2 regions of the Macrococcus bovicus genome follow, and region 2 is predicted to be linked to the other one. Evidence: riboswitches for the same ligand, from Rfam matches in the RefSeq annotation. Region 2 holds a riboswitch; the other holds the start of a gene.
The links. A riboswitch is a leader RNA that binds a small molecule or an ion and turns the genes downstream of it on or off. The one in region 2 is predicted to bind FMN.
Positions count from the first base shown of each region.

Region 1: another riboswitch for FMN. It lies ahead of QSV55_RS06155 (ECF transporter S component); the one in region 2 lies ahead of ribD (bifunctional diaminohydroxyphosphoribosylaminopyrimidine deaminase/5-amino-6-(5-phosphoribosylamino)uracil reductase RibD).

Region 1 is NZ_CP128470.1:1,125,560-1,137,823, reverse strand. It holds gene ccsB (c-type cytochrome biogenesis protein CcsB) at 1-8, shown strand, start outside; gene QSV55_RS06165 (response regulator transcription factor) at 23-730, shown strand; gene QSV55_RS06160 (ATP-binding protein) at 730-2,457, shown strand; FMN riboswitch at 2,515-2,634, shown strand; gene QSV55_RS06155 (ECF transporter S component) at 2,705-3,250, shown strand; gene QSV55_RS06150 (ferredoxin) at 3,282-3,506, opposite strand; gene QSV55_RS06145 (helix-turn-helix domain-containing protein) at 3,629-4,522, shown strand; gene QSV55_RS06140 (RecQ family ATP-dependent DNA helicase) at 4,519-5,868, shown strand; gene QSV55_RS06135 (LysM peptidoglycan-binding domain-containing protein) at 5,944-6,882, shown strand; gene QSV55_RS06130 (CBS domain-containing protein) at 6,907-7,551, shown strand; gene QSV55_RS06125 (YpdA family putative bacillithiol disulfide reductase) at 7,597-8,571, shown strand; gene QSV55_RS06120 (asparaginase) at 8,580-9,545, opposite strand; gene cmk ((d)CMP kinase) at 9,610-10,263, shown strand; gene rpsA (30S ribosomal protein S1) at 10,341-11,495, shown strand; gene der (ribosome biogenesis GTPase Der) at 11,599-12,264, shown strand, end outside.
Region 2 is NZ_CP128470.1:1,480,054-1,492,317, reverse strand. It holds gene QSV55_RS08110 (MDR family MFS transporter) at 1-1,287, shown strand, start outside; gene QSV55_RS08105 (hypothetical protein) at 1,316-2,029, opposite strand; gene QSV55_RS08100 (FAD/NAD(P)-binding protein) at 2,134-3,588, shown strand; FMN riboswitch at 3,909-4,039, shown strand; gene ribD (bifunctional diaminohydroxyphosphoribosylaminopyrimidine deaminase/5-amino-6-(5-phosphoribosylamino)uracil reductase RibD) at 4,156-5,163, shown strand; gene QSV55_RS08090 (riboflavin synthase) at 5,165-5,764, shown strand; gene ribB (3,4-dihydroxy-2-butanone-4-phosphate synthase) at 5,749-6,933, shown strand; gene ribH (6,7-dimethyl-8-ribityllumazine synthase) at 6,930-7,385, shown strand; gene QSV55_RS08075 (proline dehydrogenase) at 7,423-8,415, opposite strand; gene QSV55_RS08070 (hypothetical protein) at 8,557-8,685, opposite strand; gene QSV55_RS08065 (AAA family ATPase) at 8,830-9,912, shown strand; gene pnuC (nicotinamide riboside transporter PnuC) at 9,912-10,652, shown strand; gene QSV55_RS08055 (hypothetical protein) at 10,760-11,095, shown strand; gene QSV55_RS08050 (gamma carbonic anhydrase) at 11,109-11,621, opposite strand; gene QSV55_RS08045 (alpha/beta hydrolase) at 11,688-12,264, shown strand, end outside.

The DNA of each region.
Region 1 (12,264 bases), 350 kb from region 2:
ACGCTTAGGAGGCCGTGCAGTGATGAAGGAAAGAATTTTAATCGTTGATGATGAGGATAGAATCAGAAAACTTGCTAAGATGTACCTTGAACGTGAAGGATTCGAGACAGTAGAAGCAGCAGACGGAGAAACGGCAGTGGAACTGGCGCTCAGTCAGAACTTCCATTGTGTGCTGCTGGACATCATGCTGCCTGGCATGGATGGTCTTGCAGTGTGCAAAAGAATTCGGGAGGAGAAGTCGACGCCTGTCATCATGCTGACGGCTAAAGGCGAGGAGAACAACCGGGTGGAAGGTTTTGAGATCGGGGCTGATGATTATATCGTCAAACCGTTCTCGCCGCGTGAAGTCGTGCTCCGGGTTAAAGCGATCTTAAGACGTTCGCAGTCTTCGATGTTCTTTCAGAATGACGCCCATGCCAAAGATCTGATTGTCTTCGATTCTCTTGTGATTGATAATGATGCACATCGCGTCACAGCCAATAACCAGGAAGTCAGCTTGACGCCCAAGGAATATGAGCTGCTGCTATTCCTGGCTAAATCGCCGGACAAAGTCTTTGACAGAGAGCAGCTGCTGAAAGAAGTCTGGCACTATGAATTTTACGGCGACCTTAGAACTGTGGATACACATGTCAAGCGTCTACGTGAGAAGCTGAATAAAGTCTCACCTGAAGCGGCAGAGATGATCCATACTGTCTGGGGCATCGGCTATAAGTTCGAGGCGAGAGACTGATGCATTTTTTAAATAGTATTGTCATAAAACTGTGGTTCACTATCATTTTGATAGTAACGACAGTTTTACTTATATTATCGGTTGCGCTTGTGGGCTTCTTTAATTCATATTTCATCTCGGAGACGGGGAAGACCTTGTACCAGCAGGCGAATAAAATTGAAAACATTCTGATGAGCCGTCATAACCAGCAGGACGCGATGAATTACGTCATGGAACTCGTCGAGAATCCGGCGGGTCTGATCATCATTGAAGATAAAGCACAGCTGACTGAAGCGCATGATGACCTCAAGCAGATCATGATCGATGAGTTTCGCACAAATCCAGACTTCAAGGCCGTCTTTGATGAGAACAAGCATGTCACCAAGATTATTGATGTCAATTATCAGAAGGAGAAACACCGCTATATTCTTCTCGGCTTTCCATCACAGGCCTTTCAGGAGAAGGGTGCGATCATTCTTTACCAGGATATTAATTCCATCAGTTCCACCTTGCAGTATGTCAGCCTGATTATACTGATAACCGCACTGATACTCATCGTACTGTCAACGATTTTTGCGTTCTTCTTATCCAACAAGATCACGAAACCGCTGCTCCGGCTCAAGGCATCAGCGTTTCAGGTGGCTAAAGGTGAAAGGGCACAGAAAATCAAGACGACTTCCCGTGATGAGATAGGTGAACTCACCGTCGCATTCAATAAGATGGAAGATGATATCAGAAACAACATCGCTTCAATTGAGACGGAGAGGAATCTGCGGGATAAACTGATTAATGCCATGGCTGACGGTGTGTTGAGCTATCATATGGACCTAGATGAGCAGCTGATGAATCCGAAAGCTGCCCAGTTTCTGGCGGTGATAGATGAGGACGAAAAAAGACGGCTTGAAGAGGCATTTGAAGAAGTGGTGGAAACAAATGATTCAGCCGTCATAGAAGTTGCCACCCTTCAACATTATTTTGTGGTCATCATCTCACCTGTCAGACGAGCAGCTGCCAATCATCAGCTGGGCGCTGTTGCCTTGATACGCGATATGACTGAGGAGCACCGGAATGATGAGATGAAGAAGCGGTTCGTTGCGGATGTCTCTCATGAGCTCAGAACGCCGATCCAGATGCTGCAAGGCTATACTGAAGCACTGCTGGATGATATCGTCGAGACACCGGAAGACCGTAAGGAATTCCTGAATATTATTCTGGATGAGAGCAAACGCTTAAACCGTCTCGTAAACGAGCTGCTGAATGTCGCCCGCTACGATGCTGGCGATGTGCAACTGGATCTCGAGGAGACACCGGTTGATGCACTGCTGGGTAAAGTGAAGGCGACATTCAGCCAGTCTCTTACGGATAATAAGCTCAATCTCGTGATCGATGCGCCGCCGGGACTGATATGGTCGCTTGACTATGATAAGATGTTTCAGGTTCTGACCAACCTGGTTGACAATGCAGTTCGCTATACTCATGAAGGTGATACCATTCAGCTGACGGTAAGAGCTGACAGTGAACTGCTGATTGAAGTCAGAGACTCAGGCGTCGGTATTTCACCTGAACACCTGCCTCATCTGTTTGACCGTTTCTATAAAGTGGACGCTGCCAGAACGAGAGGTAAACATGGCACGGGTCTCGGTCTGTTCATCGTTAAATCCATTATCGAGTCACACGGGGGCCGTATCTCAGTGACAAGTGAACAGGGCACAGGCACCACCTTCAAGATTGTGATTCCAAAACATTGATTTAATAAAAAGATGTGCTAATATATTAACAGGATGAAAATCCGAAAAAATAAAATAATTCATCTTCGGGGTACGGTGTAATTCCGAACCGGCGGTATAGCCCGCGACCTGCCTTCGGGTGGCTGATTCAGTGTGATTCTGAAGCCGACAGTATAGTCTGGATGGGAGAAGATGGAGTGCAGAGCAAAAAAGCTTTGCTTATTTGTGATGCCCCCTTCCTTCAGTTGATGAATGTAAGGAGAAGAATATGTCAAGTATCAACAGAACCAAGAAGCTGATTCTGATCAGCATGCTGAGTGCCATCAGTTTTGTCCTGATGTTTCTCAAGTTCCCACTGCCTTTTATGCCGCCTTATCTGACGATTGATTTCAGCGATGTGCCGGCACTAATCGGATTATTTACAGTGGGGCCAGCCGGTGCCGTATTGATTGAACTCATCAAAAACCTGCTGAATTTTGCAACGAATCCGGTCGAACCGGTCGGTCCGGCTGCTAACTTTATAGCCGGAGCTAGTTTTGTGTTAACCGCCTATTATGCCGGCAGCAGAAATAAATGGGTGGGATTAGTCGCAGCGACACTTGTCATGACGCTTGTTATGAGTCTCATGAACTATTTTGTCTTACTGCCGCTATACGGCATGATCACCAACTTAACCGATATTACGAACAATCTGAAAGCGATTGTCTCAGCAAGCATCATTCCTTTTAACATCATTAAAGGACTGATTGTTTCAATAATTTTCATGCTGATTTTCAGACCACTGTTACCTGTTATAGAGAAAAGATTCAAATAAAAAGAAGGAATTCCGCCGGAATTCCTTCTTTTTATTCGTATTTAAGCGCATCTCCGTCAAATGATTCGTCTGCTACTTTGATAGAGTCTGTTGGACAGCCTTCAAATGCATCCATCATATCTTCCTCAAGTTCTTCAGGTACTTCCTGAGTTCCCTGGTTATCATCAAGAATAACAAAAGCGATGCCTTCATCATCATAATCATATATATCAGGTGCCGCTGCACCACAAGCACCGCAGGCGATGCAAGTATCCATATCTACGATTGTATATTTCCCAGCCAAATGATTCGCCTCCTTACATAAAAATGCTACACTAGTACATATATATTCTAGAGATTCAGACACTATTTTTCAACAAAAATTATCTGGAGGCATTGATGGATTCTATTTATCAGCAGGCGAAACAGCGTAAATTCGCAGAGAAGACAGATAAAAGCTTCAATAATATTCTGATGGGCTTCAAGTCACATCAAACCTATTTCGACGCCATGATGCAAGGCCAGCTCCCCTTTTATAACAGTCGGCCGGAACGTACAGGTGACACGGCTGAAGAAATGAGATTTTATCCTTATTTTTTTGACGCCACGCATATGACGTTCCAGGCTCTCAGATTATTGACACAGACCATGGCGGCCCGCTCCTGTCATATTCATGATTTCTATCCGGTCACGAACCATTTGTATATTCAGCAGCAGGTGAAACACTGGCTTCATTCATCTGAGAGTCGGCCGGACGCATATGAAGCGGAACTGCTTACGCTCTATGACACTCTGGCACAGGCACTGCCGGTCTTCAGCTTTAAGCTGCTGCCGGATGCGAAGGGCAATCATTTCTCTGTAGATGAGATCTGCAGCGCCGCTCGCTTTGCACAAGGAGAATACCCTCTTATGCTGCTGAGAGAGCTGAACATGCTGACGCATCTGATCCATCATCATCCTTATTTCAACAGCTTGTATATCCGCATGCCCCTTCATAGTGCGACTGAACAGACACGGGAATGGATTGCCAACGGAGCGGCGCTTGAGGATATTGCTTTAAAAAGAGGAGTCAAACTTCATACGATAGAAGATCATATCATTGAAATGATCATTAAAGATTACAGCGTGGACGTCAGCCGCTATGTCACTGAGGATGAAATCGCGGAGATACGAGCGCTCTATCACGAGCATCATTATCAGCGGCTGAAACCTTATTTCGAGGAATCTCAGATGGACAGTTACTTTAAGGTGAAGATCGCACTCTGTCAGATTATGAAAGAAGTGACATTATGACAACAGAAGAAATTCTCCAGAATATATATGGATTTTCTGAACTGCGGCCCAGTCAGAAAGCAGTCATTGAAGCCATCGAAACGGGACGTGACGTACTGGCGCTTCTGCCGACTGGCGGCGGGAAGTCACTCTGCTATCAGCTGCCCGTCCTGAAGGCAGCGGGACGTGCCCTGGTGGTCACCCCTCTTATCTCATTGATGGAAGATCAGGTAGCTGAGCTGAAACGACTGAGATTAAAGGCAGTATGTATTCACAGTTACCTGGATATACGTGAGAAACGTCTCATCTACCATCAGCTGCAGGACTATCAGTTTATTTTCTGCTCGCCGGAATGGCTGGCGACTGACAAAGCTCGTGCCACGGTCGCACAGCTGAATCTGACGCATATGGTGATCGACGAAGCACACTGCATCTCAGAGTGGGGATATGACTTCAGGCCGCATTATCTTCTCCTCCACGAGATCATTAAACCGAGCATGCAGGTGATCGCCCTGACGGCAACCGCTGATGATAAAATCATCAGAGACATCAATCAGCTCTTGAGAAGGGAGCTGCTCCTGATCGATAAACGTGAGGAGCGTCGCAATATTTTTCTGTCAGTCTGTAAGAGCCCGGATAAGCTGAAAGAGATTGAATCGCTCCTTGACACCAGCGGGCCGACCATCATCTATTTTTCATCCAAAAAACGCTGCAATGAAGTTCACCAGCTGCTCAGTAAGCGCTACAAAGGCATGACGTATCATGCTGACATGACATACGAGGACCGGATGTCTGTACAGCTGGCATTTTTAGGTGACAGAATTCACTATGTCTGTGCGACGAGTGCCTTTGGCATGGGTGTCAATAAAAGCAATGTGCGGACAGTGGTTCATTACCATACGCCTAAGTCTGTGCTGCAATATATCCAGGAAGTTGGCCGCGCCGGGCGGGACGGTGAAGAGGCGCAGGCTATCCTGCTGTATGATGAAGAGGACCTTCACTTAAGTTACCGGCTGCTGCAGGAAGAACATTTATCAGAGTCTGATTTTAATCTTTATCTGAATGGTGCTCAGCTCACGGCAGAGAAGATGGAACGGCTCAGCATCCTTCGTGCAAATTTCTCTGACCGGGAAGTCCTGAACGTGCTCAGGAAAGAGTATCACACTAAACTGGCTGCTCTCAGAAAAATGGCCGAGTATGGTCAGCTGACTGCGTGTCTGAGTCATCAATTATACAATGGGGAGCAGCCCTGTACGCATTGTGAGTACTGTCAGGGCCGGAGACTATTCACTTTTGAGACATTTAAGGAAGTGCATGAGAATGATGATATGGTAGCTTATATAAAATCATTATTTAAACAGGGCTAGCTCTTTACTATTCACTTTATAGTTGTCTATAATTAATGGTATATTTAAATAAATTTAAATGAAGTGGGTGTAAGCATGGCTAGAGATAATTTCAAAGATGAGTTCGAAAAAAGTAAGCAGCCTGTAGAGAGACAGGAGGAAGTCGGTCAAGATGATTTAGTATTTGAGGGTGAGGATTTCTCAAATGACACATCTTCAGCTGAATTTCCTAAACGCGGTGTATCAAGACGTAATCGGTCAGCAGACCGTCGTCGTCGTGAGGAATCAGCAGAAGAAAATGCCAGTGTCAAAGATTCTAAGAAGAAACGTCGTCGTTCAGCCGCTGCAGGCACAGGCGCCGTTGCAGCCGGAGCTGGAGCAGACAATCATATAGAAGAGCCTGCAAAAACAGGTGAAGTGAAATCAGAAACATTTGTTGCGGGATCAGGACAACCGGTCGTGCAGCACGAAGACGAGAGAGAGCATGAGCCAGAAGAAAAGGAAAAGAAAAACAGCTGGTTACCTATTCTGGCTGGCTTGCTGATTTTAATTCCGATACTTTTCCTGTTATTCATGTTCCTGGGCAACCGCGATAACAAAGATGATCAAAACGAAAAAGCGGTGAAGACGGAAGAGGCGACGACAGAAAAAGCGACGACTGAAAAATCAAAAGAAGAAAAAACGACTGAAGAAAAAACAGTGGAGAAAGCGACAACTGAAGCACCTGCAACTGTAGAGGAAGCAACTACTGAAACCACAACAGAATTGCCATCTTCTGAGGCCGTCACAACAGAGGCAGTTACAACAGAAGCCGTCACAACAGAAGCGCCAGCTACAGAAGCGCCAGCTACAGAAGCACCTACAGCGACGGGCGGCGGCACGACGCATACAGTAGGCGCCAATGAAAATCTCTATAGAATCGCAATCCGTTACTACGGCAGCGGTACACCGGCAAATGTCGACAAAATCCGTAAAGCAAACGGAATCTCAGGTAACAATCTGACAATCGGTCAGGAACTTGTAATTCCTAAATAAGACAATATCAAAGGGGATGGGTTTATGTACTTAAAAACAATTATGATTCCAAAAGAGAAATGTTATATTGCCAATCCGAATGACTCCGTCAAGTCGGTCATTGATAAACTTGAGCATCATGGCATAGATGGGATGCCCGTGGTCAGTGAAGGTCTTTATCATGGCACAGTGACACGTTACAGTATCTTCAGACATTATTTCTTCAAGAAAGATGCTCAGCCGCGTGAAGAGTTTATCGAGAATACACGGATCAAAGATATTCTGGCGATCGATGAATATAGCGTGACAGATGAGTCACTGTTTGAAGAATCATTCTTAAGTCTGCAGGATTTCCCGATCTTAAGCATCATTAATAAGAACAATGAGTTTTTAGGTGTGGTCACACGTTTTGATGTAATGGAGCAGTTCAAGAGTGCTTTCGGCATGAATCAGCCCGGCACGCGCATTGCAATCACTTCCATCGATGCAGAAGGCCGTATTAAACGCCTGGCACAGGCGCTGCAGAAATATAAGCTGAATGCCATCTCTTTCGTGACATTTGACGAAACGGACAAGATGCATAGACGGATGATTGTGAAAGTGGACAATAGAAATCAAAAAGAGATCGAAAAATTTACAAAATATCTGGCTAAGAATGGCTTTAAAGTGCTGGATGTTCAACATAATTAACGAAGGGGCTCATTTGAGCTCCTTTTTTTGAGAAAGGTGATTACTGTGAAATATATTGAGAGCATTATTATCGGAGCGGGTCCCTGCGGTCTGTCAGCCGCCATTGAACAGAACCGGCAAGGAATCGAGACCTTGATCATAGAAAAAGGGAACGTAGTGGAAGCTATCTATAATTACCCGACCCATCAGACGTTCTTCTCATCAAGTGACAAGCTGGCTATCGGAGACGTGCCGTTTATCGTTGAAGAACATAAACCGCGCAGAAACCAGGCACTGGTCTATTACCGTGAAGTGGTCAAGCATCACCAGTTAAATATCAACACGCGTGAAGAAGTGCTGTCAGTGACGAAAGAAGATGACCGGTTCATTGTCAGGACTTCTAAAGCGAGCTATGCATGCACGTACTTAACAGTGGCAACCGGCTACTACGGCCAACATAATACGCTGGATGTCCCCGGTGCAGAGCGCGCGAAAGTACATCATTATTTTAAGGAGGCTCATCCGTTCTTCAACAAGAAGGTACTGATCATCGGCGGCAAGAATTCAGCGGTGGATGCTGCCATTGAACTGGAGAAAGCGGGGGCTGAAGTGACCGTCATCTACCGGGGCAGCGGTTACTCAAAGAGCGTCAAACCGTGGATACTGCCAATTTTCGACGGCCTTGTCAGAAGCGAGAAAATCAGGATGTATTTCAATGCTCAGTTAAATGAAATCACGGCAGATACAGTGACATTCAGTGTGGCAGGCGAAGAACAGACGATCCAGAACGATGACGTCTTCGCAATGATCGGTTATCATCCCGACTATGATTTCCTGCAGGCAATGGGAATGGACCTCGTGACCACTGAATATGGGACAGCGCCGAAATTCAACCCTGGAACGATGGAAACGAACGTTAACAATCTGTATATCGCCGGGGTCATCGCCGCAGGGAATGACGCGAACTCCATCTTCATTGAAAACGGCAAGTTCCATGGCGGCTTGATCGCAGCAGCTATCAAAAATAAAAAAGAGGCCTAGGCCTCTTTTTATTTGCGGAAATAGGTATTCAATTGCGCCTTAGTGAGCTGGTTGCTTAAACCGACAATCAGTTTCAGTCTTGCTTTCTGACCGTTTAAACCATTGGAGAAGATGACCCCTTTCCTCTCCAGTTCATAGCCGCCGCCCTCATAACTGTAGTTGTTGCTGGCAATGCCGTTGAAGCAGCGCGAGACAAGGACCACAGGCATGTCTGCAGCAAGAAGACTGTCCAGCCCCGCCAGTGAGGACGGAGGCAGATTCCCTTGACCGAGCGCCTCGATGACCACACCATCATAACCATGTGTCAGAAAGAACTCGAGAAGTTCAGCATCCAGGTCGCTATGCGCCTTGATTAAGCCGACTTTGACGGCTTCATCCACTTTGACTAGCGGCCGGTTGACGACAGGCAGGTGATGATAATAGATGGCGTTTTTAGTGATGATGCCGAGCGGTCCATAGTTCGGGCTCTGGAAAGTACTCGTGTTAGATGTGTGCGTTTTTGTCACATTCATGGCGCTGTGAATTTCATCGTTGAAGACAACGAGGACCCCCTTACCTTTTGACTGGTCATCACAGGCCGTCCGGATGGCGGCGATATAGTTGTACAGCCCGTCTGCCCCGATCTCATTGGAGGAGCGCATGGCACCTGTCAGAATGACCGGGATGCTGACATTCAGCGTCAGGTCGAGGAAAAAGGCGGTTTCCTCCAGTGTATCCGTGCCGTGCGTGATGACGACACCTTCATAATTGTCTGTGTTGATCTGCTCGATGATCAGTTTTCTGAGCCTGTTCATATGCTGGAGTGTCATATGTGGAGAAGGAACCTGAAAGGGATTCAGTTCGGTGATATCGGCAAGCGACCGGATGGACTCGAGACCTGACACAGGATTGATATCATTGGTGATGACATGTCCGTCAGGATTCTCAGACATGCTGATGGTACCGCCGGTGTGTATAACAAGAAGTTTTTTCATATGTGCCTCCTTTATGCTTCTATGATAAAATATTAATGATCAAACAACAAGGTAGGTAAGAAGGATGAAAAAAATTAATATTGCGATAGATGGGCCGGCAGCAGCAGGCAAAAGTACCATCGCTAAAAAAGTGGCAGCTGCACTTAATATGGTTTATGTGGATACAGGTGCCATGTACCGCGCCATTACATTAGCCTACTTAAAATCGGATGACAAAGATTTCAGCACATTGCTGGAGCAGATAGATATCCGTCTTGTAGCGGATCATGGACAGCGAGTGCTGCTGTCAGGGGAGGATATCACAGAACGTATCCGTGAGAATGATATAACGGAAAACGTCTCTTTTGTAGCCAGTCAAGCTGCGGTGCGCAGCTATTTAGTGGAGCTGCAGCAGCAGCTGACACGTGACAAAGGGGTGGTCATGGACGGCCGGGATATCGGGACGACTGTGATCCCGGATGCCGAGCTGAAGATCTATATGATTGCATCCGTGGAGGAACGGGCCCAGAGAAGACAGCTTGACAATGAATCGCGCGGTATTGACAGCACAGTCGAGCAGCTGAAGGCAGATATCGCGCATCGTGATCATCTGGATATGACACGTGAGATATCACCGCTCACTCAGGCAGCAGATGCCATTGAAATCGATACGACGGGACGTTCTATTGAAGAGGTCACTGCGATAATCTTGAAACTTGCGTCAGATAAATTGGAATAAAGACGATTTTCTTGACTTTTTTAGGGTAATATAAGAACGTTAGATAAAGAGCTTTTACATTTTAGGAGGATAAGATTATGACAGAAGAATTCAACGAAAACATGATTACAGAAATTCAAGAAGGCGATAAAGTGAAAGGGACAGTCCAGAAGATTGAAGATAAGCACGTGATCGTCTTCATTGAAGGGGCTAAATTTGACGGGATTATCCCGATCAGCCAGTTGACAAGTCTTCATATCGATAAAGCAGAAGAAGCTGTTTCTGTGGGAGATGAAATTGAAGCATTCGTGACGAAGATTGAAGATAAAGAAGAGGATGGCCATTACATCCTGTCTAAACGTCAGTTAGATGAATCACAATCTTTCGAAAGCCTGAAAGAAAAATTCGAGAACAATGAAACAATCGAAGCGGAAGTGAAAGAAGTCGTTAAAGGCGGTTTAGTAGTAGATGTAGGTCTTCGTGGTTTCATCCCTGCGTCACTTATCTCAACTGAATATATCGAAGATTTCTCAGATTACCAAGGTCGTCAGTTAACCCTGAAAATTGAAGAGCTTGACCAGGAGAAAAACCGTGTCATCTTAAACCACCGCGCTATCGAAGAAGAAGAAAATAAAGTGAAACGTGCTGAAATCCTGCAGAACCTTGAAGTCGGTTCAATCGTTGAAGGTAAAGTTGCACGTATCACAAGCTTTGGTGCCTTCGTTAATATCGGTGGTGTAGACGGCTTGGTTCACATCTCACAAATCACGCATGACCGTCTTGAAAAAGTAGAAGATGCACTTGAGATCGGTCAGGAAGTTAAAGTGAAAATCCTAAGTGTGGATGCAGATGCTGAACGTATCTCATTATCAATCAAAGATGCGTTACCTGGACCGTTTGAAACGATTGAAGAGAACTTCAAAGTCGGTGACATCGTCGAAGGTAAAGTGATGCGTCTTGCGAACTTCGGTGCCTTCGTGGAAATCGCTAAGGGTCTTCAAGGTCTTGTCCACATCTCTCAAATCAGTCATGACCACATCGGTAATCCAAGTGAAGTGCTTGAGCCGGGCCAAACTGTGAAAGTGAAGATTCTGGACATCAATAAACAAGAAGAACGTATTGCATTATCAATCAAAGCAACTGAAGAGCAAGGACAGGATTTTGATGCTTCATACTTAGATACAAGCTCAAATGACGATGCACCGACGCTCGGTGATGTCTTCGCTGATAAGTTCAAAGACTTAAAATTATAAGAGAGACTCGAAAAGTAACGCTTCGGCGTTACTTTTTTTGATTATGATAACAAATCAAGGTGTGTTAAAATAGGGAAGATCATATATTGAGAGGAAGAAAAAAGTGACTAAACCAACCATAGCCATCGTCGGCCGTGCGAATGTCGGCAAGTCGACGATATTTAATAGAATTATAGGAGAACGGGTGTCCATCGTTGAGGATACACCCGGCGTTACACGTGACCGCATCTACTCAAGCGGCGAATGGCTGACGCATGAATTCAATATTATTGATACAGGAGGAATTGAACTGGGGGACGAACCCTTCCAGGAACAGATCCGTGCCCAGGCTGAGATCGCCATCGACGAAGCGGATGTCATCATTTTTATGGTGAACGGCCGCGACGGCATCACGAATGAAGATGAGTTCGTGGCAAAGCTGCTGTTTAAATCCAGTAAACCTGTCGTTCTGGCAGTCAACAAAATCGATAATCCGGAGATGCGTGCTGATATTTATGAGTTCTATTCACTCGGTTTCGGTGATCCCTTCCCGATTTCAGGCTCTCATGGTCTAGGTATCGGTGATCTTCTGGACGAGGCAAGCAAACATTTCCCTGAAGAAGAGGAAGACGAATATGATGATGATGTCATCAAGTTCAGTCTGATCGGTCGTCCGAATGTCGGCAAATCAAGTCTAATCAACAGTATTCTGGGGGAAGAACGGGTAATCGTCTCCAATATCGCCGGTACAACGCGTGACGCCATTGATACCCTCTACACGTATGATGGC
Region 2 (12,264 bases):
ACTGTTCAGTGGCTTGCCACAGGTTTTATGTTGGTGATGGGTATGCTCATGCCATTGTCGGCTTCACTTGTCCAGTGGTTCTCGACGCGACAGATGTTCATCGGGCTGATGAGCATCTTTCTTGTGGGCACACTGATAGCAGGCTTCGCGGTCAACTTTCCGATGCTGTTAGCAGGACGGATGATTCAGGCGGCAGGGACAGGACTCCTGATTCCGACGATCATGACCGCGATGCTGCTGTTATTTGAGCCGCATGAACGCGGCAAGGCCATGGGGAACTTCGGTCTCGTCATGATGTTTGCACCGGCAATCGGTCCGACACTGTCCGGTATTATTGTGGATTTACTGGGCTGGCGCTGGCTGTTTTTCATCGTTGTCCCTTTTGTGATCGGTTCTATACTGCTGGCACTGCGGTACCTGGAAAATGTCACAGAGGTCACAAGACCGAAGATTGATGTGCTGTCAGGCCTGCTGTCGTCACTCGGGGTCGCGAGTGTCATCTACGGCTTCAGTTCTGTCGGCACCAGTGCGGGCGGCTTCACGAATCCGGTGGTGCTCTTGACGATCATTCTTGGCACCGCTGCTCTCATTCTCTTCGGCCTGCGTCAGCAGAAGCTGGCTGAACCGCTGCTTGACCTTGCTGTGTTCAAATATGCGAACTACAGCCGCGGTATGTTCATATTTGTTGTCGTCGTCATGGCGATGTTTGCCTCCAATATCGTGATGCCGATCTATCTGCAGGGTCCGATGGCGTTCTCAGCTAAAATAGTGGGCATGATTCTTCTGCCGGGCGCACTGCTCAACGGTTTTCTGTCACCTGTCATGGGGCGCATCTTTGATAAAATCGGCCCCCGCAAAATGATTATTCCCGGTATGATAATGCTTATGCTCGTCATGCTGTTCTACTCTGTTATGCATCCTGGCATTTCAGTCGTCATCTTTATCATCGCGCATATTCTGCTGATGATCAGTATATCGATGATCATGATGCCGAGTAACACGAATGCGCTGAATGAACTGCCGAAGCGCCTTTATCCGCACGGCACTGCCATCAGCAATATGATGCAGCCATTAGCGGGGGCGATGGGCGTCTCACTTTTCATCACGATTATGACAAACGGTCAGCAGCAAGCGCTGGACGGCACCTTGAGACCGAGCGCTGCCCAGGTCAATGAGGCGCTGACAGCCGGTGTCCATCATGCCTACTGGTTTGCGACAGTCTTGATCATCGCAGGGCTGGTCATGTCGCTCTTTATTACGCGCAGTCTGCCGCCGGAAGAAAAATAGAACCTCTCATCTGAGAGGTTCTATTTTTCTATGCGCCGACTTCCCTGGCGTGTTTAACGGGGCCCGGGATATCCAGGCGGACACTGTTGATTTCTGAGAATGTGGTCACGGCATTGTTATGGACAGTGGTCTTGCTGTTCTTGAGTTTCAGGTCATTGGTGATTTTCTCGATCTGATTGTGCTTGTCGAAAGTGACAGTGATCTCATTGTGAATCTCCGGGTAAGTCTTCTTCAGACTGGTGATGGCTTTTTTATCCTCTTCGTTCTGCCCGAATACGTGCATATAGTCATCATAACCGCTGATGGACTGAGTCAATGTATGGTCCTTATATTTGGCATCTGTCATCTTCTCCAGTAATTTGAACTGTTCGCTGTAGAGAAGCGGTTTAGTCATGGAGAGGAGCTGGGAGCCGCCGAGCTTTGAGATGTCAACCCACTCGCCGTCCTTCTGAAGAATGGCTTTTTTATCATAGACATAGAATTTACCGTCTTCTTCAGCGTTTTTGACGGTCACTTCCTGATTATCATCCTCATCCTTTTTCAGTCCGAGATAACTCTGTGATTCTTTGTTGTTTTCCTTCGTCTGTGTCTTGTAGGTAGAAGCGTAGGACGTCACGTCGTCCTTCATTTCTTGTGCGGCCTTGAGCTGTGACGCTGTGTCAGTCACGTGGGTTGTCTGTTCTGGCTGACAGCCGGCCGCTAAAGCTGTGGCAAGGATGACAGCAGTTATTCTTTTGTACATAGGGAACCTCCGATATTGATAGTCTCTTTAGTATAATAACATTAATGTCTTATTCGCAACTGAAGTAGGGTATGATAGATAAAATGAAAATTCTAGGAGGCAATATGAAAGTAGCAATTATCGGTGGTGGCGTAGCCGGAACTCACGTCCTGAAGTACTTACTGAATCATAAAGGCGGCAGAAAGCTGGATATCACCGTCTTTGATGACAAGAAATATATGGGCAAGGGGCGTGCCTTTCAATATGAAGATGTGGCCATGCTGCTCAATTATCCGGCCAATCAGCTGTCCATGAAGCGCAACAAGAAGGATGATTTTATGAGATGGGTGGAAGAAAACCGCTCCGTTGAAGAAATTCAGGCGCGAGAAGGAGATCATTCGACCGCGGACGGCAATATCTACTTCTCTCGTCAGCTCTTCGGCAAATATATGACAGCACATTTTGAATCCCTTGTTGACAAAGGGAAGGTCACCGTCGTGACGCAGCATATCCGGGCCATCAGCAAACGGGCGGCAGGCTATGAACTTGAAACACAGGACCAGCAGTATCAGTTTGATCATATCTTTATGACGCCGGGACAACAGCCGGCAGAAGATCCTTATAGGCTGAAGGATACAGAGAACTTCATTTCCTGGCCTTATCCTCTTTATACACTGGACGTTGAAGCGGATAAAGGTTATGCGGTGATTGGTGCCGGCCTCAGCGGACTGGACTGTATACGTTATTTAACGAAGGAAGGCGCTAAAGTACTCGTGGCTTCTCATTCAGGGGAGGTGCAGTCCGTCCGCGGCAAGATTGTCACATTCAAGATGAAGTACTGGACCGCCGCCGCTTTCCGTAAGATCCGTAAGAAGCACCGCGATTTCATACCACTTGATAAAGTGGTGGCGCTGTTTAAGAAGGAATGTGAGCATCAAGGTGTGGACATTGCTAAGTTTTACGGGGTGTCCCGCAAAGACCCGGTGAAAGCGATGCGGTTTGACCTGAAAAATCATGAAGCCATCGGGGCACTTCAGTCCATGATTTATCAGGCGATGTTCGAAGCATCACAGATCTGGCCCTATATGACAGGCGAAGATAAAGCACGTTATCTTGAGACGTACGAGCCATTCGTGCAGCACTACTCCAATCCGATGCCGGAGCCAAGTGCAGAAGAGCTGATTGATCATATTGAAAACAACAGAGTCGTGATTAAAGCAGGTCTGAAAGCGATTGACTATAAATATCGCAAGTATCGTCTTCAGTACGAAGATGGAGCAGAGGACCGTGTTCATTACGTCATCAATGCAACGGGTCCGGCGCGGTTCATAAGTCGTACTTCGGTCAGTACGGTGCTGACAGGTCTATTGAATGACAGTCTGATAGCGGAACACCCGGACGGCGGCATACAAGTCATGCCGGGAGACGGGCGGGTCATCAGTCCGAAATACGGCGTGCTGGATGATTTTGTGATGCTGGGCCAGCTGACCGGCGGCGTCAATATGAAGAATAATGGTGTCTATGAACTCCTGCTGGAAGCACGACGTGACGTCAAAGCCTTTTTTGACCGCCTCAAGTAAGCACGCATTGAGCGTTTTTGTTGGCAGGGCTTGATTAAGGGAGAGTTGGTGCAAAAAGGGTTAATTGCACCAAGTCTAAGAAAAAGCTGGTGCAAAAACAGTTAATTGCACCAAGTCTAAGGAGAAACTGGTGCAAAAAGGGTTAATTGCCCCAAGTTTAAGGAAAAGCTGGTGCAAAAAGGGTTAATTGCACCAAGTCTAGAGAGAAGCTGGTGCAAAAAGGGTTAATTGCACCAGCTTTCCATTCTGATTGCCTTCATCTTGCATTTATTGTCGAGAAGCAGTACGATTAAAACGTTAGGCAACTAACATAATTTCATACATTCTTTCGGGGCAGGGTGGAATTCCCAACCGGCGGTCATAGCCCGCGACCCTTTATCGAATATCGATATTGGCTGATTCAGTGAAATTCTGAAGCCGACAGTTAGAGTCTGGATGGGAGAAAGAATAAGACACCATTGTAAGATGGTTTATTTGACTATGTCTTTTAATACTTACAGGGTCTTATTTGTGACACCTAAATTTAAGGCGCCCCTCGGGGCGCCTTTTTATATTGAGGAGGAGCAGATGTATATCAGACAAGCTTTTGATCTCGTTAAAATGACGGCCGGTCAGACCGGACGCAATCCGGCGGTCGGCTGTATTATTGTGAAGAATGGCGTCATCATCGGGATAGGCGCTCATCTGCAGGAAGGGTCCGCCCATGCAGAGGTACAGGCTATCAGAATGGCAGGTGATGCGACCGGCGCGACACTCTACTGCACACTCGAACCATGTAATCATACAGGCAAGACACCGCCATGTACTGAAGCCATTATTCAGGCAGGCATTAAGAAGGTGGTCTTTGCTGTCCGTGATACAAGTCTGGATGATACGGGTATTCGCTATCTGGAAGCACACGGTGTAGAAGTGGTGCATGCACCAGACGCGGCAGTCTCCGCATTTTATGATGCTTTCTTTATCTCGAAGGAAGAGAAGCGGCCTTACGTCACACTGAAACTGGCTGCCACACTTGACGGTAAGCTTGCGGATGACTTCGGCAACAGTAAATGGCTGACAAATGAGGCGTCACGGCAGGACGTTCATCGACTCAGACATCAGCAGGATGCTGTACTGGTCGGCAGAAAGACTTATGCAGTGGATGAACCGAAGCTTGATGCGCGTCATGTCAGTGAGAAGGTGCCCATAAAGGTGATTATCTCGCGCACAGGTGACGTGACGCTTCACGAGGCGGATAAAACGAGCGGACAGAGAATCATCGTGATCAGTCCGACAGCAGTCCGGCATGCAGAAACCCTGATCACACAGGATTTCCGGCCGGCCCGCCTGCTCGAACTTCTCTACCAAGCAGGTATCAGCCGCTTGATGGTCGAAGGCGGTTCCAGTGTCATCAGTGAATGGATCAATCAGGATTGTTTTGATGAGGTCGTCATTTATTACGCCCCGAAACTACTTGGCGGCACATTAAACAATCGTTTTTATCATACAGAAGAAAGTCGCATGACGCATCTCAGACTGGTGGATATTCAGCAGTTCGAAGATGATGTCCGGCTGACTTATCGAAAGGGGCAATAAGATGTTTACAGGTTTAATCGAAGAAGTGGGTACGATAGAACGTATCAAGCAGCAGGGCGCGCTTACCATGACGATCCGCTGCAAGAAAGTACTTGAAGATATCAAGGTAGGTGACTCGATCGCTGTTGACGGCACTTGTCTGACAGTGACCTCTTTTACCTCTCAGTCTTTTGACGTTGATGTCATCATCGGTACTTCAGACCGCACAAAGTTCAAGTCAGTAAGCGCCGGCTATCCAGTCAATCTGGAGCGGGCACTTCTGCCGACGACGCGTTTAGGCGGTCACTTTGTCTCCGGCCATGTTGATAAGACAGCAAAAGTACTGCGTAAACTGTCGAAAGGTAATGCGGTCGTCTATCACATCAGTCTTGATAAAAATGACCAGAAATATGTGATTCCAAAAGGTTCAATCGCAGTCGACGGTACCTCACTGACTCTCTTTGAGCTGAATGCTCATTACTTCGAGATTCAGCTGATACCGGAGACGCAGCAAGCGACTAAGCTGATGACATTAAAACCGGGGGACACCGTTCATCTTGAGTTTGATATGCTCGGCAAATATATAGTCAGACAGGAGGCGCTCGCATGTTCAGCACAATAGAGGAAGCTCTCAGCGAACTGAAGGCCGGTAAACCGGTGATTGTGGTGGATTCGGAAGACAGAGAGAACGAAGGAGACTTAGTCGCTGTGACAGAATTTGCAGAGCCGGCTGTCCTGAACTTGATGATCACAGAAGCACGGGGCCTTGTCTGTGCCCCTTTATCAAGAGAACTGGCGGAGCGCTTTGAGCTGACACCGATGACTGCACATAATAACGATCCGCACGGCACCGCTTTTACGGTCAGTATCGACCATGTCTCGTCCACGACAGGGATCAGTGTGCAGGAGCGCTTTGATACAGTCCGTGCACTGCTCGGAGAGGATAACCGCTGCTTCAACTCGCCCGGTCATGTCTTCCCGCTGGTGGCCAGAGACGGCGGTGTGCTGGAGAGACAGGGACATACAGAGGCTTGTGTTGACCTGGCTGGATTATGTGGAGCCAGAAAAACGGGCATCATCTGTGAAATCATCAATCCGGACGGAACGATGGCAAGACGAGACGACCTGGTGACGTTCAAAGATAAGCATCAGCTTAAAATGATCACGATCGAAGCGTTGGTTCATTACCGTAAGCAGCAGGAAGCACTGATTAAGCGTGAAGCGGTTGTGGAGATGCCGACAGATTTCGGTCACTTCACGGTCTACGGCTATAGTGAGATCTACAGCGACCGTGAACATGTCGTCTACATGAAGCCTTATACAGGGGTACCTGATATCCGCCTGCATTCCGAATGTCTGACAGGTGATGTCTTCCATTCAAGACGCTGTGACTGCGGGACCCAGCTTGAGAACGGCCTCCGTCATATCAATGAACATGGCGGTCTGCTTATTTATCTGAGACAGGAAGGACGTGGCATCGGCCTGATCAATAAACTGAAGGCTTATGAGAAGATTGAAGAAGGTCTTGATACCGTCGAAGCGAACGAAGCACTCGGTTTTGATGCAGACCTCCGGGATTATGCGGTTGCGGCTTCGATTCTCCGTGACCTCGGTATTCAGTCTGTCAATCTTATCACTAATAATCCGCGGAAGATAGAAGGTTTAAGGGATTACGGCATTGATGTCAGAATACGTATTCCGCATCAGTTTTCGAGCAACCCGGATAACAGCCGTTATTTGGCAACGAAGAAAGAAAAATTAGGACATTTACTGGAGGAAAACTTAATATGAAATATGATGCTAAAGTAACAGGACAAGGACTGAAAATAGCTATTGTCGCTTCTAGATTCAATCATTTTATTACGGACCGCCTGGTGGAGGGAGCTATGGATACCCTGATCCGTCATGGCGTAGAAGCAGAAGATGTCGACCAGTTACTCGTGCCAGGCGCATTTGAGATTCCTTTCATCGCCCAGAAGCTGGCGAAGCAGGAGAAATATGATGCCATCATCACACTGGGCTGCGTCATCCGCGGTGCCACGACCCATTATGATTATGTCTGTAATGAAGTCGCTAAAGGCGTCTCGAAAGCAAACGAATTCGGTATTCCCGTTATCTTCGGCGTCCTGACCACCGAAACGATTGAACAGGCGATTGAACGTGCCGGAACAAAAGCAGGCAATAAAGGCGGCGAAGTAGCGGTCGCTGCCATTGAGATGGCCAATCTGAATAAGATGATATAAAAAAATCGGATGTCGTGATGACATCCGATTTTTCGTATTATCTACGTTTAGCAAGTAAAGCTAATGCTGAAACCGCTGCAACAGCCCCTGCGCCGATTGCCAGGTTTTTATTGACTTGCGGTGTGAAGATTGATTTGGTCACAAGCTGTAAGTTCTGAGGACGTTCCGCTAAACGACGGACGAAGTAGCCGTACCAGTCCTGACCGAATGGCACATAGACACAGAACTGATAGCCTTGTTTCGCGATTTCTTCCTGCAGTTCAGTGCGGAAGCCGTATAACATCTGGAATTCAATCAAGTCTTTGTTTAAGTTATGCTGATTGATGAATTTCTTCACATGATTGATGATGTTATGATCGTGAGTCGCGATTGAAGTCATCGCTTTTGCATTTAAGAGACGCTGTTCGATCAGCTTGATATAGTTCTCATCGATATCTTCTTTCGTCTGATAAGCCACTTCAGGACTTTCTTTGTAAGCCCCTTTGACGAGACGAAGACGTACATCTTTGTATTTCTCGATTTCATCCGTAGCACGGAAGAGATAAGCTTGGATCACTGTACCGACGTTTTTGAACTCACCTTTCAGACGGTCAAGGATTTCAAACGTCTGTACAGTATGATTGTAATCCTCAGTATCCATATTGATATGCATGTTACCGTGCTGGTAGGCAGCCATCAGAATTTCGCGGACGTTCTCGTAGCAGAACTCTTTGTCTACATCGAGACCGATCTGCGTTAATTTGATTGACATATGGGCTTTGACACCGGCATTGTCAATCGCTTTGATCATCGCGATGATTTCTTCTTTGGCTTTAGTTGCTTCTTCCTTAGAAAAAACAAACTCGCCTAAGTTGTCGACAGTCGCTGTGATCCCTTTACTGTTCAATGCTTTGATCGCTTCAATAGTAGATGGAATATCCACCCCAGCTACTACTTTATTTGCACCGAGTGCCAGACCGTATCTTTTTGCTGCTGCATTCAGTGTCTGATTCTCGCTTAACATGATAAAGAAATCTCTTGTTAAACCCATGTTAAAAAACCTCCTAGTGTTTTCATATAACTTAATATATTTTACTACAAATTTTCAAAAAGTTAAGCGTTTTCTTTTTAACTTCATGAGTTATTTTGTAGAAAATTACTCATCACCCTGCAAGTCATAAAAAATAAGTGCCTAATCCTCAGATTGGACACTTTGATCAGCGATGATTTTGCTGTCGAGAGGCTGGACACTGATATCAATCACATGAGGGGCAGCAAAGATGCAGCAGAGTACGATGACAATTTTTTTAATAAAATGCATAAGGGCCTCCTGATGGTCTCTTCTTTAACAGTTTAGCCGGCTAATGTGAAGAAACGTTTAAAGAATTGTAAATTAAATGTTTACTTTTCAATCAGTAAGCGCTTTATTCATGTATAATGTAAAAAAAGATGAAGGAGCAGGAACATGAGAGATTTAGGGGTTTACTTTGGAACATTTGCGCCCTGTCATGTGGGGCATTTTGAACAGATTGTGCGCGCAAAGCGTGAAAATACACGGGCTGTGGTCATCGTGTCAGGTTATGACGGCGACCGCGGGGACTTAGCAGGTATGAGTCTGGTCAACCGTACGAAGTCTATGCGCGAACTATTGAAAGACGATGACAACGTGACCGTTATGAAGCTGGATGAAACGGATATACCGAAATATCCGGCCGGCTGGCAGCCTTGGCTTGAACTCCTTGAGGCGCATATTATAGAAGGAGCCGGTGAATTTAACTCGGTCACGTTCTATGTAGGTGAGGATGAATACATTGAACCGCTGAACACATACTTTACGGCGCAGTGGCCGGACCGCGATATCGTCATCACACGTGTTGACAGACGGATCACAGGTATCAGCGGAACATCCATCCGTGAGAATCCGATCTATAACTGGGACTATGTCACACGTCCGTTCAGAAGATTCTTCGTGCAGAACGTGCTGATCATCGGTACAGCAAGTACAGGTAAGACGACACTGACGCGTGACCTGGCACGTCGATATTCCACTTCGTATTCCCTGGAATATTCTCGTGAATATCAGACAGAACGTCAGGTGAAAGATGATGAACTGGATATCAAGGATCTGCAGGCCATCGGTATCGGCCAGTATGAGGTGAACAGGAAACATATCCATTCACCGGGTACACGTAAAGTTTTCTTTGCGGATACAGATGTGATGACCACCAAGCTCTATTCCAAGATTTATCTGTCTGATGAAGATTATCAGAAAATCGCACCTGTCTTTGACTTCTATATTTCGCAGCAGACATGGGCGCTGATCCTGCTTCTGCCGCCGACGACCACTTATGTCGATGACGGATTCCGCGATATGTCTCAGGCAGATGCAGATTCACGGAACAAAATGCATCAGATGTTCCTGGATGAACTGGAACAGCACGGCCTGATGGAACGGACAGTGGTGCTGCAAGGTGACAGCTTCCAGGAGAAATACGAAGAAGCACATCGACTGGTCGATGAACTGCTGGCGGAAGGGAAAGATAACTGATGTTTCTAGTGAAGGACTTTAAAGGATTTACGACGTATGAGAAAGCGATGTTTGGTCTGTTTCTGCTCGTGCAGATAGGGATTTTCATTTACTTCTGGTTACAGGAAGGGGATGCTGACTGGCTGAATATCATAGCAGGCATATCGGGCGTCCTCTGTGTCATCATGTCCGCTAAAGGGCGGCTCAGTACTTTTTTCTACGGATTGATTCAAGTGGTTTCATACGGCTGGATCAGCTATGAACATAAGTACTATGGTGAAGTAGGTCTGCAGGTTGTATTTGGTATCTTCCAGTTTGTAGGTTTATATTTCTGGCTGAAAAATATGCATTCTGATCAGCTCACTGATGATCCGAATGTTCAGGAAGTGGAATCACGAGGGCTTGATACACGGGGATGGCTGCTGACAGCTGGCATTACTGCGATGATTTATGGTGCCATCGTCTATATCCTGACGACTAAGACAGATGCTAAACAGCCCTGGATAGATGGCGTGGCGACAAGCCTTAGTTTGGTGGGTCAGACATTGATGACCCTGCGTTATAAAGAACAATGGTTCTTCTGGATTGTCATCAATATAGTGTCGATTTTCCTGTGGGCACGCGGCATGTTCCTGAATGGCGGCATAGATGCGGCAGGCATCTCAATGGTGACGATGTGGGTCGCTTTCCTGATCAACAGTGTCTATGGTTATTACTACTGGAAAAAACTGCAGGACGTCCAGGCCGCTGACAAATATTAATTTATTGTAAAGGCAGGCCGTTATTCTTTAAAAACTCTTAATAATTTTCCTTCCGGCAGGATGATAGAATAGATGTATCTTAATGAATATGCTAAAGAGGTGCATCTATGTTTAAAGATATGGCGTTCTACATGTTCGGACATGAAATTGATCCGTTTCTACAGCTTTTTGTTTTTGAGCCGATTGTCATCACCATTATCGCTGTGCTTGCGGCGATTGTGACTAAGAAAGCATGGACGATGGCGTTAGTGATCATTCTTCTCAATATCATTGATAATGCAATTGATGTGAACTTCTTATTCGGTGACCAAGGCATCGGGACGGTTCTCGGACAGAATGTCGCATTCTTCTTCTCGAATATCTTCTCCATGTTCTATGAATTTGTACTGAGCTTCCTATTGGCCGGTCTGCCATTTATGCATAAAAAATTCGGTATCGCTTAAGCGATACCGTTTTTTATTGGTGCTCTTTTTTATAGACCTGCGCTTTATCAGCATATTCCTGCACAATTCGTTCCATATCCTCATAATCATCCGGCGTCAGTTCTCTGACGACTCGAGCGGGTCTGCCAAATGCAAGTGTCCGGGGTGGGATTTTGGTGCCGGGTGTCACGAGTGAGCCTGCGCCGATAAATGCGTATTCGCCGATTTCTGCACCGTCCAGTACAGTGGAATCCATGCCGATCAGTGCGTGGCTTCTGATGATGGCAGAGTGGAGTGTGACTTTATGGCCGATGGTGACGCGGTCTTCAATGATCAGCGGACGGCCTGGGGACTGATGCAGACAGCATAAATCCTGAATATTGCTTTCTGTGCCGATGATGACAGAGCTGACATCACCGCGGATAACGGCATTATACCAGACAGAGGACCCGGCGCCGATCTGAACATCACCTGTTACGACTGCACCTGGTGCGATAAATGCTGTCTCATGTATTTCAGGCTGTTGTCCTTGGTAGTTCACAAGCATGATGAATCTCCCTTTCTTTTTTTGGTATAATTAATTCTATCATGAAAGAGGAAAGTAGGCAGAGTTATGTGGAAGTGGGAAACGGAAAAAACAGCTAAAGGTGTCGTCGTGATTGTCCACAGTATACTGGAGCATCATGGACGTTATGCCTGGCTGATCACACAGTTAAGACGTCAAGGCTACCATGTCATCATGGGGGACCTGCCTGGCCAGGGCCAGACCTCACGTGTCAGGAAAGGGCATATCCAATCTTTTGCGGACTACAGAGAAGCCGTTCTCGACTGGATAGATGTCGCAGAATCTTACTATTTACCGGTATTCGTCATCGGTGCGGGGCTGGGCGGCCTGATCATCACTAATCTGCTGGAACATGTGACACTTAAGCTGGAAGGTGTCATCCTGCTGTCGCCTCTCTTCGGTTTTCAGCATACCACGACGACCCGCAAGAATTTCTTCGCCTCCAGTTTCGGCGGGACATCTAAGGACGCCAAGTTTGATATGAAGATTGCTTATGATCAGCTGACCCGCTCTGAAGATGCCATCGCTGAGGTGCAGAATGATCCTCTGATGGTGAGTCAGGTAAGTTTCCACTGGTATCGTTCAATCATTGAGACGATGAAGGAGACGATGGAGAATCTGGACC